DNA from 2 places in the Variovorax ureilyticus genome. Region 1 is predicted to be linked to the other one. Evidence: riboswitches for the same ligand, from Rfam matches in the RefSeq annotation. Region 1 holds a riboswitch; the other holds the start of a gene.
What was found. Region 1 has a riboswitch for glycine ahead of WKW77_RS10780 (D-amino acid dehydrogenase). Riboswitches for the same ligand answer to the same signal wherever they lie in the genome.
Positions count from the first base shown of each region.

Region 2: linked by a shared signal. The riboswitch ahead of gcvT (glycine cleavage system aminomethyltransferase GcvT) and the one ahead of WKW77_RS10780 (D-amino acid dehydrogenase) in region 1 are both predicted to bind glycine.

Region 1 covers NZ_JBBKZU010000004.1:124,266-133,284, forward strand. Annotated here, with positions in the region: gene WKW77_RS10770 (PhaM family polyhydroxyalkanoate granule multifunctional regulatory protein) at 1-267, shown strand, start outside; gene WKW77_RS10775 (FIST signal transduction protein) at 308-1,576, shown strand; gene WKW77_RS10780 (D-amino acid dehydrogenase) at 1,537-2,850, opposite strand; glycine riboswitch at 2,939-3,045, opposite strand; glycine riboswitch at 3,046-3,149, opposite strand; gene WKW77_RS10785 (FAD-dependent oxidoreductase) at 3,185-4,426, opposite strand; glycine riboswitch at 4,505-4,612, opposite strand; gene WKW77_RS10790 (helix-turn-helix domain-containing protein) at 4,758-5,492, opposite strand; gene WKW77_RS10795 (hypothetical protein) at 5,618-6,460, shown strand; gene WKW77_RS10800 (MFS transporter) at 6,487-8,439, shown strand; gene WKW77_RS10805 (phosphatase PAP2 family protein) at 8,450-9,019, shown strand, end outside.
Region 2 covers NZ_JBBKZU010000003.1:401,574-410,592, reverse strand. Annotated here, with positions in the region: gene WKW77_RS09395 (alpha/beta fold hydrolase) at 1-445, opposite strand, end outside; gene WKW77_RS09390 (ABC transporter permease/substrate-binding protein) at 584-2,116, shown strand; glycine riboswitch at 2,138-2,236, shown strand; glycine riboswitch at 2,249-2,368, shown strand; gene gcvT (glycine cleavage system aminomethyltransferase GcvT) at 2,383-3,582, shown strand; gene gcvH (glycine cleavage system protein GcvH) at 3,625-4,002, shown strand; gene gcvP (aminomethyl-transferring glycine dehydrogenase) at 4,058-6,979, shown strand; gene WKW77_RS09370 (glycine zipper domain-containing protein) at 7,007-7,240, opposite strand; gene WKW77_RS09365 (hypothetical protein) at 7,255-7,635, opposite strand; gene WKW77_RS09360 (DUF4124 domain-containing protein) at 7,761-8,321, shown strand; gene WKW77_RS09355 (ABC transporter substrate-binding protein) at 8,396-9,019, opposite strand, start outside.

The sequences.
Region 1 (9,019 bases):
GAGGAAGCGGGCGTGGTCGACCCGCTGCAATGGTGGGGGGCGCTCACGCAGCAATTCCAGCAGATCGCCAGCGCAGCCCTGCAGGAAGCTTCACAGTTGAAGATGCCCGTGATAGCCCAGCCGGCCACCGGCGCGGCGACGCGAAAGGCGCCGGCAGCCAAATCGGCCAAGCAGCCGGCTTCCGCGGAGAGCAAGGCGTCGGCCGGCGGCCAGCGTGCCGCCGCTGCCGGCAAGACGCGGGCTCCGGCGCGCAAGCGGGCGCGCTGAAGCCGGCACCGTATCCCTTCCCGCAGCGAAAGCCGTGCCCATGAAGATGTTTCCCTCGGGCCACGCCACCCATCCGCAATGGCGCATGGCCGCAGGGCTGGTGCTCGCGCAACTTCGGGCACAGATGGCGCTGCCCGACTACGCGCAGTCGCCGACGTTGGGCCTGCTCTACATCACCGACCACTATTCGGCCGATGCGCAGGAGATCCTTGATCACCTGGGCGCCGAACTGCCCGAGGTGACCGACTGGTCCGGCACGGTGGGCGTCGGCGTCTCGGCCAACAACGCCGAATATTTCGACGAGCCGGCCCTCAGCGTGATGCTTTGCGAGCTGCCGAGCGACCAGTACCGGGTGTTCTCCGGCGTGGCGCCGCTCGCGAGCACCGAGATGAGCGGCTTCTCGGCGCACACGGCACTCGTCCATGCCGACCCGCACACGCCCGAGCTCGCCGAGCTGATCGCCGAGATGGCGGAGCGCACCGATACCGGCTATCTCTTCGGTGGCCTCTCGTCTGGCCGTGCCGGCTCGCTGCAGTTCGCTGTCGGCGGCAACGGCAACATCCCGGGCCACGGCGCGCACGGCGGGGTGTTTTCTGGCGGCCTCTCAGGCGTGGTGTTCGGCGAAGGCGTGCGACTGGTGTCGCGCGTCACGCAGGGCTGCCAGCCGGTGTCGGAGGAACGCGAGATCACGGAGGCCGACGGCAACCTGCTGCTCAAGCTCGATGGCCGGCCGGCCCTCGACGTGCTGCTGGAGGATCTGCACGTGTCGCTCGACGAGCCCGAGCAGGCCATCGCCGCAGTCCGCGCCACGCTGGTGGGCCTCGCGGAAGCCGGCACCGATCGTGTTCGCCGCACGCGCGATCTGGGTTCCGACGTGCGGGTGCGGCACATCATCGGCCTCGATCCGACCCGGCGCGGCGTGGCGATCGCGGACGTCGTCGAGCCCGGCATGCTCATGTCCTTCTGCCGACGCAACGCGCAGGCCGCGCGCGCCGATCTCATGCGCGTCTGTGCCGAGATCCGCGAGGAACTGGAGCCCGAGGAGCAGACGCTCGCCACCGCGCGCGCGGTCGCCGGCGATGAAACCGGTGCGGGGCCGCATCCGGCGCGCCGCGTCGCAGGTGCGGTGTACGTGAGCTGCTCGGGCCGTGGGGGGCCGCACTTCGGCGCGCCGAACGCCGAGTTGCAGATCGTGCGCCACGCGCTTGGCGACGTGCCGCTCGTCGGCTTTTTCGCCGCCGGCGAGATCGCGCGGCATCACCTCTACGGCTACACCGGCGTGCTGACGGTCTTCACGGCCGGCGACTGAGCGGCACGCAGCCCGGTGAACGCGAAATCCACCTCGGGCGCGAGCCCGCTCACGATGCGCGCGATCGACTTTCCGGAGCCGCACGCGTGCGTCCAGCCGAGCGTGCCGTGGCCCGTGTTGAGGAACAGGTTCGGCAGCTTGGTCGCGCCGATCAGCGGCACGTTGCTCGGCGTCGCGGGGCGCAGGCCGGTCCAGAACTGCGCCTTCGATGCATCGCCCGCGCCGGGGAAGAGCTGCTCCACCCGACGCACGATCGCTTCGCAGCGCACGCGGTTGAGGTCGCGGTCGTAGCCGTTCAGCTCCGCAGTGCCGGCGATGCGCAGGCGGTCGCCGTTGGCCGATGTGTAGCGCGAGAAGACGAGCTTGAACTCATCGTCGGTCAGCGAGACCTGGTGCGCCTTCGTGGGATCGATCACCGGCATCGTGACCGAGTAGCCCTTGGCCGGATAGATCGGCAGGCGGATGCCCAGCGGCGCTGCGTAGAGCGGGCTGAGCGAGCCCATCGCGAGCACGTAGGCGTCGCCGCGGATGCGCTGGAAGCGGCCTTCGCTGTCGGTGGCTTCGACGTGATCGATGGTGCCGCCGGCTTCGCGCAGCGCGGTCACGGTGTGGCTCATGAGAAAGCGCACGCCAGCGGCTTCGGCGAGCTTGACGAGCTCGCGCGCGAAGCGGTTCGCATCGCCCGATTCGTCTTCGGCGGTGTAGGTGGCGCCGGCGAGCTGCGGGCGCATGTGAGCCAGCGCAGGCTCGAGTGCCACGGCCTCGTCGGCCGAAATCACGCGGCGCTCGCAACCGAGGGCGCGCATCTGCTCGGCCGGCTCGAGCGCGCCATCGAATTCCTTCTGGTTCGTATAGAAGTGCAGGATGCCCTGGGTGCGTTGTTCGTAGCCGATGCCGGTGTCGCGCCGCAGTTGCTGAAGCGTGTCGCGGCTATAAGTGCCCAGGCGCACGATCTGCTCGATGTTGTGGCGGGTGCGCGCCGGGGAGCATTCGCGCAGGAACTGCAGTCCCCAGAGCCACTGCCGCATGTCGGCGCGCAGACGGAAGAGCAGCGGCGCGTCTTCCTTGCCGAGCCATTGCAGCACCTTGAGCGGTGCGCTGGGATTGGCCCACGGCTCGGCGTGGCTCACCGAGATCTGGCCGCCGTTGGCGAAGCTGGTTTCGGCGGCCGGGGTGGCCTGCCGGTCGATCACGGTCACTTCGTGGCCGAGCTGCTGGAGGTAGTAGGCTGAGGTCACGCCGAGCAGGCCGGCGCCAAGAACGATCACGCGCATTTCAGAACCCTTTGAGGTTGCAGCGCTTGGACGAATGGAAACCGGTGCTGTGAAAAAAGAAAAGCAACCGGACTCTCGCGTCCAAGTTGCCGCTCCCCCTGTCCTCGGTACCTGAGAGATTCACCCGTTGCACCCGCAACAGGGCTTGCTCCTTCGGTGCATCACATGGCGTGATGGCTCTCCAGACGGCTCTGACAGTCGATTGCAGTACGGGCCCGTTGCGAGCCGACCTGAGCGTTTATGGGAGTTTGCGCCTTCGGTGGGGCCGCCTTCGCGGCCCGCTCTCCTGCAAGTGGGGCGATTGTAGGGACTTCGCCGCGCGCCGGCTACAGGTCTACAGGCCGCGGAACGCGAAATCGAGCTCGGGCCGCAAGCCGCTCACGATGCGCGCGATGGACTTGCCCGCGCCGAGCGCGTTCGTCCAGCTCGGCGTGCCGGGGGCCGTATTGAGGAAAAGGTTGGGCAGCCGCGTCTTGCCGATCATCGGCAGGCGGTTGCTGCTGACCGCGTGCATCGCGGTTTCGAGCGACGCGCGGCTGGTGTCGACCACGCCCGGAAAGAGGGTCTCGACGCGGCGAAGGATTGCATCGAAGCGGTCCGAATCGGGTTCGTTCTCCTCGTCATCGGAGACGCGGACCGTGGAGGTGATGCGCAGGTGGTGGCCGCCGGCGTTCTCCACCCGCCGGATGCGCAGCTTGCCCTGGCGGTCGTGCAGCGCGATGCGGGGCGCCATCGAGAGATCCTTGGTCGGCAACGTGACCACGTACTCGCGCACAAAGCGCAGCGGCATGTCGATGCCGAGGTGCTCGGCATGCAGCACGCTCGATGCGCCGAGCGCCAGCACATAGGACTGCGCACGCACGATCATCGGCTGACCCTGTGCATCCAGCAGCTCGACGTGGTCGATGCGGCCGTCGCGCTCCTTCAGCGAGACCACGGTGTGCTTCATCATGAAGCGCACGCCTGCCGCGCGGCACAGGAAGACGATGCCTGCCGCGAACTGCGAAGGGTCGCGCGCCGGATCGTCGGGCGAGTAGGTCGCGCCAGCCAGTCGGCCGCCCAAGAGATGCAGGGATGGCTCCAACCCGATCGCCTCGTCGGCCGACAGCAGGCGGTCCTCGCAGCCCAGTTCCGACCAATGCGGGGCCCGTTCGATGCGTCCCCGGAACGACTTGGCATCGGTGTAGACGGTCATATGACCGGTCGAGCGCGGGCGCTGCGGCATGCCGGATTCATCGCGCAGCGCGAGGGCGCTCCGGCGGCTGTAGGCGGCCAGGCGGACCAGGTGATCGAGCGGATTGCTTCCGGGAGGCATCGCCGCGCGGTCGAGCAGCTTCCCGAAACGACGACGCACGAAGGCCCGAAGGCGCGACCAGGGACCTGGCGCCGGCTTCGTCGGCAACGATACGTGGCCGGTGTCGGGCGCCGCAGTGCCTTCGGGGGAGGGAATCCGGCCCCGGGCCTTGGCAGCCGGCGTCGCATGGCGATCGATCACGATCACCTCGTGACCGAGCTGCTGGAGGTAATAGGCCGTCGTGACGCCGTGCAGGCCGGCGCCGAGTACTACCACGCGCATGTCCGAATCCTTTTGGGAGGGCATGAACGGCCGGGGCGAGTACTCACTGTGCGGAGCGTCGGACCGGGGGTTCAGATCGCCGCTCCCTCTGTCTCTTGTACCTGAGAGATTCATCGGCTGCGGCATGCAGCGGACTTGCTCCTTCGGTGCGCCGCGTCGGTGCGGCGTCTCTCCAGTCGGCGTTGTCTAAAAAGGGGGCAGTCAACGAACCGCGCTGCGGTTCACCTGAGCGTTCATGGGAGATTGCGCCACCGGTGGGACGGGTGCCGTCCGCTTTTCTGCCCGCCGAATTTTATCGAGGAAACCGGTTTCTGTCTTTTTCTGGCGTAGGTCAATTCCTGCGTAGACGGGTGAAAAGTTCGAACTCCCAGTTGCGCATTCCAAGCAGAAGGGTGTAGCCCTCGCGCTCTTTCGGTGACAGTTTCTGGTCGGTCTGATGCTGCTGGGCGAAGTCCTGGGCGACGCGCTGGAGGCGATCCAGAAAAGCGGGCGCGAGCGACTTGCTGATCGAGCCGTGCACCAGTAGCAGCCCTTCCGACGGGCCGTCGAAGCCGCCGCGGTAGTAGTCGAGCACGACGTTCTCGCGGAAGAAATCCATCACCGGCCCGTGCGGACGCCACCGGAAGGTCTTCGCGAGCTTCAGGCGATACCGGTTCAGCGGGCGCAGTTCGATGATGCCGATGCGATCGAGCTGCGCGAGGTAGCCGATGCACTCGGCCTCGGTCATGCGGTAGGCCGCGACGATCTGTTCCAGGGTCCATTGGCTCAGGACGCAGATCGCGACGAGCAGCAGCTTCTTGTCCTTGACCACCGCTTGTTCCTGCTCCAGCGTCAGTTCCTTGAGCAGCGGCTGCGAATCCGCCACGCGGCGCGCGAGTTCGGCGAAGTCGATCTTCAGGGCGCGGCAGATGGCGTCGACCCGGGTGAGCGGCATGTCACCCTTGGCGAGCATCCGCTTGACGCTGGATTCGGCCATGTCGAGCGACTTGGCGAGATCCGCGTAGGTCATGCGGGCATTCTTGAGTTCGTTCTTGAGAGCGACGACCAGGTCGACGGTGGTACTCATGGGAGAGGAGGGTATAGCCCGGCGATACCGGTGGTGGTGGATAAGTGCTCCGTATCGATTTTCGATGCCATGGAGAGGGTTGGCAACCTAGATTGCGCCCATCGAGTTATCTGTTGGAGTCCGCCATGTCGCTCTCGTCCCTCTCGAATCGCGAACGTTGCCTCCTGTCGCTGTTCGCGTTGCTTCTGCTGGCCGCAATCGCCGGGCCGGCGATTCCCGTTTCCGCCCCTGCCGGCGCGCCGTTCGCCGACGAGCAGGCCTGGGGCGCCGTGCCGAACGCCATGGACGTGCTGAGCAACCTGCCTTTCGCCGCGATCGGCATCTGGGGCCTGCGCTGGCTCCGCTGGCTCGACTGCGCGCACGAGGAAGCACTGGACGCCGCGCCGGTGCAGCATGCCGGATGGCACCAGCCGGTGAACACCCTCGATTGCGCCTGGATGTTCTTCGCGGGCCTGATCCTGACTGCGCTCGGCTCTGCCTTCTATCACCTGCAGCCCGACAGCGTGCGACTGGCCGCGGATCGTGCCGGTATGGCCGTCGCGTTCGCGGGCCTGATCGGCTTCGCAACCTGCGAGCGGGTGAGCGCCCGCGCCGGATGGCCCGCTGCATGGTTCACGCTGATCGGCGGATTGCTGGCCGCCGCGGTGTGCCACGAGACCGGCAACGCGCTTCCCTGGGCGCTGGTGCAGTTCGGCGGCATGGCCCTGGTCGCGCTGCTGTCGTTCGCGCGGCCGACAAGCGGCGCAGTGGGGCTCCGTCTGGGCTGGGTGATCTTCTTCTATGCCCTCGCGAAGCTCTTCGAACTCGCGGACCACGCGATCTTCGAGGCCACCCATCACCTGATTTCGGGTCACAGCCTCAAGCACCTGACGGCCGCGCTGGCCGCGTTGCCGGTGCTGCACGCGCTTCAGTCCATCGGCCGTCAGACGCTGCGGCACAATCCGGGCGCCGTCACCGTGACGGCATGAGGAAGGCCGCCAACCAGGCATTGCGAATGACAACGACCGCCAACGCATCATCCTCCGCCGGGCTCGACGCCGAGGCGCATGCCAACCAGTTCGCGCTGCTGGGGCAGCGGCGCTTCGCGCCGTTCTTCTGGACGCAGTTCGCCGGGGCGGCGAACGACAACCTCTTCAAGTTCGCGTTCACCGTGATGGTGACCTACCAGCTCCAGTTGAACTGGATGCCGCCGGCCATGGCGGGGCTGGTGATCGGCGCGCTCTTCATCCTGCCCTACCTGCTGTTCTCCGCGACCGCCGGACAGCTCACCGACAAGTTCGACAAGACGAAGATGATCCGCTTCGTCAAGAACATCGAGATCGTGATCATGCTCATCGCCGCGTGGGGCTTCATGCGCGCCGATGCCGTGGTGCTGCTGGCATGCGTGTTCCTGATGGGGCTGCATTCCACGCTGTTCGGGCCCGTCAAGTTCGCCTATCTGCCGCAAGTGCTGGATTCGCGCGAACTCACCGGTGGCAACGGCATGGTCGAGATGGGCACCTTCGTCGCCATCCTGCTCGGCCAGGTCGCGGGCGGCCTGCTGGTCGCGGTGCCCGGGATCGGGCACACCTCGGTGGCGGCGGCCTGCGTGCTGCTGGCGCTGGCCGGGCGCGCGGTGGCGCAGGCGATTCCGGCCGCGCCGGCCACCGATCCGGGGCTGCAGATCAACTGGAACCCGGTCAGCGAAACCTGGCGCAATCTCAAGCTCGCGCACGGCAACGTCGTGGTGTTCCGCTCGCTGCTCGGCATCTCGTGGATGTGGTTCTTCGGCGCGACCTTTCTGAGCCAGTTCCCGAGCTTCGCCAAGGAGGTGCTGCACGGCGACGAACAGGTGGCCTCGCTGCTGCTGGTGGTGTTCTCGGTGGGCATCGGTATCGGCTCGCTGCTGTGCGAGACGCTCAGCCGCCGACAGGTCGAGATCGGGCTCGTGCCGCTCGGTGCGATCGGCATGAGCGTGTTCGCGATCGACCTGTACTTCGCGTCGCGCGCGCTGCCGGCGCTCGGCGATCTGGGGCTCGGCGCATTCCTGCACCAGCCGGCCCACTGGCGCGTGCTGGCCGACCTCGGCCTGCTGTCCCTCTTCGCGGGCCTCTACAGCGTGCCGATGTATGCGCTCATCCAGATGCGAAGTCAGCCGACACACCGCGCGCGCATCATCGCAGCCAATAACATCCTCAATGCGCTCTTCATGATCGCCAGTGCGGTGATCGCCGGGGCGCTCCTGAAGACCGGCTTCACGATCCCTCAGATCTTCCTGATCATCGGCATCGCGAATGCGGTCGTCGCGTTCTACATCTTCATGCTGGTGCCGGAATACCTCCTGCGTTTCGTTTCGTGGCTGCTGTCGAATGTCGTCTACCGCTTCGGCGTGAAGGGCGGCGAGCACATCCCGGCCGAAGGCGCGGCGGTGCTGGTCTGCAACCATGTGAGCTTCATCGATGCGGTGCTGCTGATGGCGGCAAGCCCGCGCCCGATCCGCTTCATCATGGATCACCGCATCTTCGCGGTGCCGGTGCTCGGATGGCTCTTCCGGCTCGCGAAGGCCATTCCGATCGCGCCACAGAAGGAAGATCCCGTCGCCTACGAAGACGCCTTCAGGCAGGCCGTGCAGGTGCTGCGCGAAGGCGACCTGCTGGCGATCTTCCCGGAAGGCGCGATCACGCGCGACGGCCAGCTCCAGCCCTTCAAGGGCGGCGTGATGAAGGTCCTCGAGGCCGCGCGCGCCGAAGGCATCGCGCCCCCCGTGGTGCCCATGGCATTGACCAATCTGTGGGGTTCCTTCTTCAGCCGCATCGAAGTGCGCCAGGGGCAGAACGTCGCGATGGTGCGGCCTTTCCGGCGCGGCTACTTCAGCCGCGTGGGACTCAACGTCGGCAACGCGGTGCCCTATTCCGATGTGCAACCCGATGTCTTGCAGCAGCGCGTGAGCGGACTCATGGGGGCATGAGTCTCGCCTGATGCTCGCGTTGCACGACCTCGCACTCTGGCCCGCTGTCACCTGGTTCGGTGACAGCGGCTTTCTGCTGCCTGCGTCCCTGTGGATCACCGCGTGGCTCGGATTGCCCCGCGGCACGCGCCCATCCGCACGGCGCTGGGTGCTGCTCTTCGGGCTCGGGTGCAGCGTGATCCTGGTGTCCAAGCTCGCGTTCCTGGGCTGGGGCATCGGCATCGCCGCGATCGACTTCACCGGGTTCAGCGGACACACGGCGCTGTCGGCCAGCATCTGGCCGGTCGCCGGCTGGCTGATGGCTTCGCGGCAGGACCATCGCCTCCGCGTCGGGGCTGCCGTGGCGGGGCTGATGTTCGCGGCCGTCATCGGTGTCTCGCGCATTGCGCTGGACGCGCATTCCCACTCGGAAGTTGCAGCCGGCTTCCTGCTCGGCGCGGCAGTGAGCGGGCTGTTCCTGTGGTGGCAGCATCGTTCGCCGCATCCGCGGCTGAGCTGGCTGCTCGTCGCACTGAGTCTCGCGACGCCGGCACTCCTCCAGCGCCCCGGCACCGCGGCGCCGACGCAGAGTGCCCTGGAG
Region 2 (9,019 bases), on a different contig from region 1:
GCGACCATTCGTGCGTGGCGATCGCCGGCATCGAATGCCGCATCAGCCGCGCCATACGCCACCAGAAGCACGCCGATGCCCAGTAGGCCTGCCGTTCCCAGCCGGCCCAGAAGCCCAACGGGCCCAGCGACACCACGGCGCCGACCACGCCCCCCCGTCGCGCCAGTTCGAGCACCAGCTGGGCGCCGAGCGAACTGCCCACCGCATCGGTGCCGAGCAGTTCGTGTTCCCGCAGAAACTGCGAGACGGCATCGGACATCGTACGGATCGAGACCTCGCCGGGCAGGGACGGACTCTTGCCGAAACCCGGCAAGTCGATCGCTGTCACGCTGCGCTCGGCGGCCAGCGGCTTCAGCACCGTCCGCCATGATCGCCAATTGCTGCCGAGCCCGTGAACGAGCAGCAACGGCTTGCCTTCGCCGCGGCGGACGTAATTGATGAGCACGCTTCAGTTTGCGTTCAGATTTGTCAACCCAGCATCGGCCCGACGCACCGCCCGCTGTAGGACAACACCTCGGCGCCGATCACGCTATGCCGCTCCCTCCCCTGTTCCACAAGGCGGTCGGGCCGATACACTGGATCGATGACGCCGCTGCGCCGCATCTGGTTCGCCGCCCTTGCCTGCGTGGGGCTCCTTTGGGGCGCGATGCCGTCGCACGCTCAGCAAGAAACGATGCGCGTCGGTTCCAAGCGCTTCACGGAGTCGTACATCCTCGCCGAGGTGCTGGCGCAGACGGCCGCTTCGCATCTGCCGTCCCAGCCCGTGGTGCGGCAAGGGCTCGGCAACACCGCCATCGTCTACGAGGCGCTGAACTCCGGCGGCATCGACCTCTATGCCGAATACACCGGGACCATCGCGCTGGAGATCCTCAAGAGCAACGGATCGATGACGCTCGAGCAGATGAACGCCGCGCTGCGCCCCCTCGGCCTGGGCGCCGCGATTCCGCTGGGCTTCAACGACGGCTACGCGCTCGCGATGCGCGCGGCGGACGCGGACCGGCTCGGCATCCGCACCCTGAGCGATCTTGCCAAGCACACCGGGCTGAAGCTGGGCCTGTCGAACGAATTCATCGGCCGCGCCGACGGCTGGCAGGGGCTCGCCGATCGCTACGGGTTCAAGCAGGGGCCGACCGGTCTCGACCACGGCCTGGCCTACGACGCCATCGCCGCGAAGCAGATCGACGTGATGGACATCTACACCACCGACGCGAAGATCGACCATCTCGGCCTGCGCGTGCTGGAGGACGACCGGCAGTACTTCCCGCGCTACGACGCCGTCGTGCTCTACCGCCTCGACCTGCCCACGCGCTGGCCGGCCGCATGGGCTGCCTTGCAGAAGCTCGAAGGCCGCATCGACGAGCGGACCATGATCGCGATGAATGCGCGCGCCGAGCTCAACGGCGCGGCCTTCGACTCCATCGCGCGGGACTTCCTCGCGCCCGCCAAGGCGCAGGCGCCGGCCGGCGCAGCAGGATCCCGCGACACCGCCGCGCGCGGCTTCACCGCCAAGCTGTTCGGTCCGGACTTCGGCCGCCTCGCCCGCCAGCACCTGCTGCTGGTCGCGATCTCCGTCGGGCTCGCGATCCTGATCGCGGTGCCCCTGGGCATCCTCGTGTTTCCCCGCCTGCGCGCCCGCGCGCTGGTGCTCGGGCTGACGGGGCTGCTGCAGACCATCCCATCGCTTGCGCTGCTGGCGATCCTGATCTCGCTCGTCGGCGTGATCGGCACCTTGCCTGCGTTGATCGCACTCACCCTGTATTCGCTGCTGCCCATCATGCGCAACACGGTGACCGGGCTGACGGAAGTGCCGTCCGGGCTGCGGATGGCCGGCACGGCGCTGGGCATGACCCACGGCCAAAGCCTGCGCCTGGTGCAGTTGCCGCTGGCGCTGCCCACCATCCTGGCCGGCGTGCGGACGGCGACCACCATCGCGATCGGCACCGCGACCATCGCCGCCTTCATCGGCGCGGGCGGCTTCGGCGAGCGGATCGTGACCGGCCTCGCGCTCAATGACCGCCAGTTGCTCGCGGCCGGCGCGATTCCGGCCGCGGCGTTGGCGCTGCTGAGCGAAGCGGTCTTCGAAATCCTCGAGTACCTGATGCGTCGCGGGCGCTGAGGAGACTGTCGATCCCTTACACTCGCCCAGTCAGGAGAGAGCCTCGCGCGACGGGGCCGCCGAAGGCGCAGGGCCCCGCATTGCAGGGGCCCGAACGCTCAGGCAAAAGGACTGACGAAGCGCCCCAGCGGGCGTTTCCTTGCTGGAGAGAGGCGACCCGCCCCGCAATGACGGATGGCGGAATCGTCCACCGAAGGAGCAAGCCTCGATCGTGGGGTGAATCTCTCAGGTAAAGCGGACAGCAGGGGTGGCCCATGGCTCCGGTCATGGATCGGACTACCCCTTTGCCTTTGGAGAATGCCTTGGCTTCCGCATCGACCGACGACCTTCTGAAGACGCCGCTCCACGCCCTGCACGTGGAACTCGGCGCGCGCATGGTGCCTTTCGCGGGTTACGCGATGCCCGTGCAATACCCCGCCGGCCTGATGGCCGAGCACAAACACACACGCGAGGCCGCCGGCCTGTTCGACATCTCGCACATGGGCCAGCTTCGACTGGTCGGTCCCGACGCCGCGGCCGCATTCGAGACTCTCATGCCGGTCGACGTTGCCGGGCTCGCGCCGGGCAAGCAGCGATACGGGCTGCTGCTCAATGACGAGGGCGGCATCCTCGACGACCTCATGTTCTTCAACGAAGGCCACGATTCGTGGTTCGTCGTGGTCAACGGCGCGTGCAAGGCCGCCGACATCGCGCACATCAACGCGAAGATCGGCCACCGCTGCCAGGTCCTGCCGATGCCCGACCACGCCTTGCTCGCGCTTCAGGGTCCGCAGGCCGCATCGACGCTCGCGCGGCTTTCGCCCGGCATCGAGCAGTTCGTCTTCATGACCGGCGGTGCAGTGCGCATCGGCAATATCCCGGCCTTCGTCACCCGCAGCGGCTATACCGGCGAGGACGGCTTCGAGATTTCCGTTGCTGCCGCCGATGCCGAAGCGCTCGCCCGGCTGCTGCTGGCGCAACCCGAAGTCAAGCCGATCGGCCTCGGCGCGCGCAATTCGCTGCGGCTCGAAGCGGGGCTGTGCCTCTACGGCAACGACATCGACGAAACCACCACGCCCGTCGAGGCTTCGCTCGGCTGGGCGATGCAAAAGGTTCGCCGCGCGGGCGGCGCGCGCGAAGGCGGCTTCCCGGGCGCCGCGAAGATCCTGGCGCAGTTCACCGCATCGACCGGCACGGCCGGCCATCTCGACCACGACACCCTCAAGCGCAAGCGCGTGGGCCTCGTCGCGCTGGAGCGTATCCCGGTGCGCGACGGCACCCCGCTCGAATCCTTCGAAGGCGCGGCCATTGGCCATGTCACCAGCGGGCTGCTCGGTCCGACGGTCGACCGGCCGATCGCCATGGGCTACGTCGCGCTCGCCTATGCCGAGCCCGGCACGCGCATCCAGGCGATCGTGCGCGGCAAGCCGGTACCGATGGAAGTCAGCACCATGCCTTTCGTTCCCGCCCGCTACTACCGCGGCTGAAGTCACACGCTTTCACCGTTTTTTCATCAAGGAGCATTTTTCATGACCACCAAGTTCACCAAGGATCACGAGTGGGTCCGCACCGAATCGGATGCGGCGCTCGTCACCGTCGGCATCACCGTCCACGCGCAGGACGCGCTCGGCGATGTGGTCTTCGTCGACCTGCCGGAGGTGGGAAAGTCCTTCGCCCAGGGCGAGGTGGCCGGTGTGGTCGAGTCGGTCAAGGCGGCGGCGGATGTGTTCATGCCCGTTTCCGGCGAGATCACGGAAGTCAACGAAGCGCTGCGCGCCGATCCGTCGCTGGCCAACAGCGCGCCGATGGAAGGGGGCTGGTTCTTCAAGGTGCGCGTGAGCGATCCTGCACAGCTCGATGCACTCCTGGACGAAACCGCCTACGAGAAGTTCTCGGCTGAAAGCTGAGTCACCGAGGAAGCCCCTCTCCTTGCCCTGCCTGCCCTCTTTGCGAACCGCTGACATGTCGACCGTCCTGCCCCTCACCCCCTCGCTCGGCGATCTCGAGAACGCCGATGAATTCATCGCACGCCACGTCGGAATCGAACCCCAGGACGAAGCGCGCATGCTGCCGGCCATCGGCTCCGCCACGCGCGCAGAGCTGATCGACGGCATCGTGCCGCCGGCCATCCGCCGCGCCAGGCCCATGCGCCTGCCGCCGGCAGTGACGGAAGCCGAAGCGCTGGCCGAACTCAAGGCCATCGCCGGCAAGAACAAGGTCGCGAAGAGCTACATCGGCCAGGGCTACTACGGCACGCACACGCCCGGCGTGATCCTGCGCAACGTGCTGGAGAACCCGGCCTGGTACACCGCCTACACGCCCTATCAGGCCGAGATTTCGCAGGGCCGCATGGAAGCGCTGGTCAACTTCCAGACCATGGTGTGCGACCTCACGGGCATGGCGATCGCCAACGCGTCGATGCTCGACGAAGCGACGGCCGCGGCCGAGGCGATGACGCTCGCGCGCCGCAGCGTGAAGAGCAAGAGCAACGTCTTCCTGGTCTCGGGCGACTGCCACCCGCAGACCATCGAGGTCATCAAGACCCGCGCCGCGCCGCTCGGCATCGAGGTGCGGGTGAGCACCATCTCCGAAACCCTGCCGCACCTGATGGCGAGCTGCGAGTTCTTCGGCGTGCTCGCGCAGTACCCCGCCACGACAGGCCATGTGCACGACCTGCGGCCCCTCGCGGGCCATGCGCACCAGTTCGACGCCGCCTTCTGCGTCGCGGCCGACCTGCTGGCGCTCACCATGCTGACGCCGCCCGGCGAGTGGGACGCCGACATCGTCTGCGGCACCACGCAGCGCTTCGGCATGCCGATGGGGAACGGCGGACCGCACGCGGCCTACCTCGCCTGCCGCGACGATTTCAAGCGCTCGTTGCCGGGGCGAATCGTCGGTGTCAGCGTCGACGCGCATGGCGAGCCGGCCTACCGGCTCGCGCTGCAGACGCGCGAGCAGCACATCCGCCGCGAAAAGGCGACGTCCAACATCTGCACGGCGCAGGTGCTGCCCGCGGTGATCGCCAGCATGTACGCCGTCTACCACGGCCCCGAAGGCCTCAAGCGCATCGCGCAGCGCGTGGCGGCACTGACGGCCGTGCTTGCGCAAGGCCTCGAACAGATGGGCCGCGAGCTGGTCAACGCAACGGCCTTCGACACGCTCACGGTCAAGACCGGCGAAGACACCGCGAAGATCGTGGAACGTGCCGAAGCGGGCGGCGTCAACCTCGGCCAGCGTGTGCAGAACCACCTCGGCATCTCGCTGGACGAGACCACCACGCGCGCCGACATCGAGACCTTGTGGGCGCTCTTCGTGCCGACAGGCACGCCGATGCCGCGCTTCGAGGAACTCTCCGCCCGCGTGACCTCGCGCATCCCCGAGGACCTGCGCCGCACCTCGGCGTTCCTCACGCACCCGGTCTTCAACACGCACAAGAGCGAAACCGCGATGCTGCGCTACATCCGCAGCCTCGGCGACAAGGACCTCGCGCTGGACCGCAGCATGATCCCGCTCGGCAGCTGCACGATGAAGCTCAACGCGACCAGCGAGATGATCCCGATCACCTGGCCCGAGTTCGCGAACATCCATCCCTTCGCGCCGGCCAGCCAGCGCCTCGGCTACGACCAGCTCGACAAGCAGTTGCGCGCGTGGCTGTGCGAAGCCACCGGCTACGCCGGCATCAGCCTGCAGCCCAATGCCGGCTCGCAGGGCGAGTACGCGGGCCTGCTCGCGATCAAGGCCTTCCATGAAGCCAAGGGGCAAGGCCATCGCAACGTGTGCCTGATCCCGTTCTCCGCGCACGGCACCAATCCGGCGAGCGCGCACATGGTCGGCATGAAGGTGGTGGTCACCGCCTGCGATGCGGAAGGCAACGTGGACATCGACGACCTCAAGCGCGCCTGCGAGGCGCACAGCGACAAGCTGGCCGCCGTGATGATCACCTACCCCAGCACCCACGGCGTGTTCGAAACCCGCGTGAAGGAACTCTGCGAGATCGTCCATGCGCACGGCGGCCGCGTGTACGTCGACGGCGCCAACATGAACGCGCTGGTCGGCATCGCGGCACCGGGCGAATTCGGCGGCGACGTGAGTCACCTGAACCTGCACAAGACCTTCTGCATTCCGCACGGTGGCGGCGGGCCGGGCGTGGGCCCGGTGTGCGTGGTCGAGGATCTCGTGCCGTATCTGCCGGGGCACGCGACCGGTGGCATCGCCGCGAACGGCGTCGGCGCGGTGTCGGCTGCGCCGCTCGGCAACGCGGCAGTGCTGCCGATCAGCTGGATGTACTGCCGCATGATGGGCGCGGCCGGCCTCAAGGCCGCGACCGAAACCGCGATCCTCAGCGCCAACTACATCAGCGCGCGCCTCAAGGACCACTACCCGACGCTGTATTCGAGCCCCAACGGCCATGTGGCGCACGAGTGCATCCTGGATCTGCGCCCGCTGAAGGATGCCAGCGGCGTGACCGCCGAAGACGTCGCCAAGCGACTCATCGACTACGGCTTCCACGCGCCAACGCTCAGCTTCCCGGTGCCGGGCACGCTGATGGTCGAGCCGACCGAGAGCGAGCCGCTCGCCGAGCTCGACCGTTTCATCGACGCGATGATCGCGATCCGCGGCGAGATCCGCCGCATCGAGGAAGGCGTCTGGCCGAAGGAGGACAACCCGCTGAAGAACGCGCCGCACACCGCCGCGAGCCTGCTCGGGACGGAATGGACGCGGCCCTATTCGCGCGAGCTGGCGGCCTTCCCGCTCGCGACGCTGAAGACCGCCAAGTACTGGCCGCCGATCGGCCGGGTCGACAACGTCTACGGCGACCGCAACCTGTTCTGCAGCTGCGTGCCCGTCGCCGAGCTGGCGGCAAGCGCAGCGTCGGCCGAATAGGTCTCCCCGGGCGACCCGGCGGCGGAACTACCAGCGCTGCTGCTGGCGTCCGCCGTGGATGTTGCCGGCGACACCGCCGGCCACGCCGCCGATCGCCGCACCGGTCCAGGCGTCGCCCCCCGCAATGGCGGCAATTCCGGCACCGGCAGCGGCGCCCATCGCTGCGCCGCTCATCGTGCCCTGCTGCTGAGGCGTCATGTCCGTGCAGCCAGCGGCGAACGCCAGCGCCGCGACCGCGAGAAGCCAGTTCATTCGCATCATGATCTGTTTTCCCTTCACTTCTTCTGCAGGCCGGGCATGGCCATTTCGAACCAGATGATGTCCAGCACGGGGCGCTTCAGGCCGCTGGGATTCGCAGCGTACCAGCCATCGACGCCCTGACGCACGCTGTCCAGCGACTGGCCCTGCATGCCTTTGGACAGGCGCGGCACGAAGCTCTGCGCGTCGGTCGGCATGTTTCTTCCGTAGAAGGCCATCTCCACCTGAACCATGTTCGCGAGTCCGACGAGGTAGGCCTTCTTCACGGCCTCGCTCGACTTGGTCCACTGCTCGCCGGTGACGATCGGGACCTCGGCCGCCTTGGCCGGGGCGCAGGCCAGCGCAAGCGCCATGCAGGCCGCCGACAGCGCCGTTCGCATTTGCAGTTTGGGTGACATTGCGTTCTCCGCTGTTGATGCGCGGGCGATCCTGCGCTGTGCCGTCGAGGCATGTCAAGCGCGTCGAAGTCGCAAACAACCACTGCGAGTGCGCGCTCTCTTGATCGAGGAGGACAATGTCCTTCATGCGCCCATCGCTGATCCTTGCGGCTGCTTTTGCGACCTTCGGCCTCCCCGCCGGCGCCGAGGTGATCCGCTGCGCCGATGCGGCCGGCAACGTGAGCTACACGGACGGGTCGTGCCCGCGCGGCGCGCACAGGGTGGCGAGCGTGACCACGACGGACCCCATCTCGGTCGTGGGCGGGGATCGGCAGCCCGCCCCCGTCCGCAGCAACTCGCCGGAACACGATTCGAGCGTCGCCGCGGCACCGCCGCAGGCACCCGCGGGCCCGATCATCATCGACGGCCGCCGCACCGGCAACGAACCCGGCCGGTCCGACGCATCGCGCTGGAGCGATCGCGGCGAGGACCCGATGTGGATCGATGACGGCTACTACAGCCCCGGCGTCAACCGCCCTCCCAACCGCCCGCGCGACATGCGCCCGCGGATCACCAAATGCGGCGACCGCACCTGCAAGGACGTGCAGGGCAACCATTGGGACCGCAACACCGGTCAGCTCGACCGCTATCGCAGCATCGACGGCAGGACCTGCCGTCCGGTCGGCACCACGACGGTCTGCAACTGAGCACCGCGACGCCGCGAGACTTCGCGACAGCGGGCGCCGGCCTGTTCGGCCCGCCACGCCCGCGCCTGCAGCGTCTACTTCATCAGGTCGCTGAGGTTCACCGGCCTGATCTTGCCGCCCTCGACCGTGGCGACCAGGGGATCGACCACCGTGCCGCCGACCGCATCGACGCCCTTGAACTCGCCGGCGTTCGTCTCCTTCGGCAGTTTGCCGATCGCCTCGCCCATCTTGGCGCGGATGGCTGACGCGTCCGTGGTGGTGCCGGCCAGCTTCATCGCGGCGGCCACGGCATGCGTCATCGCATAGTTGTACGAAGACTCGGTGGTCGGGTCCTTGTCGGCGCCATAGGCCTTGCGATAGGCGGCCGCGAAGGTCTTGGGGCCGACGCGCTCGTCATAGGACACCGGCAGCACGCCGATCGAGCCTTCGAGCGGGCCCAATCCGTCGGTGACCTTCGCCATCTCGTCGAGCTTGGCCTGGTCCATGATCAGGAAGCCGCCCTTGAAGCCCAGCTCGCGCGCCTGCTTGACCACCAGCGCGGTCGGCTCCGACGGCCCGCCGACGAAGAGCACATCGGGCTTCTCGGCGAGCACACGGCTCACCCCGCTGTAGAAGTCCGCCGAGCGGTTGTAGGACATCGGGTTGTTCGATGCGATCGTGCCGCCGGCCTTCTCCCAGGCGGGGCCGAAGAGCTGCGT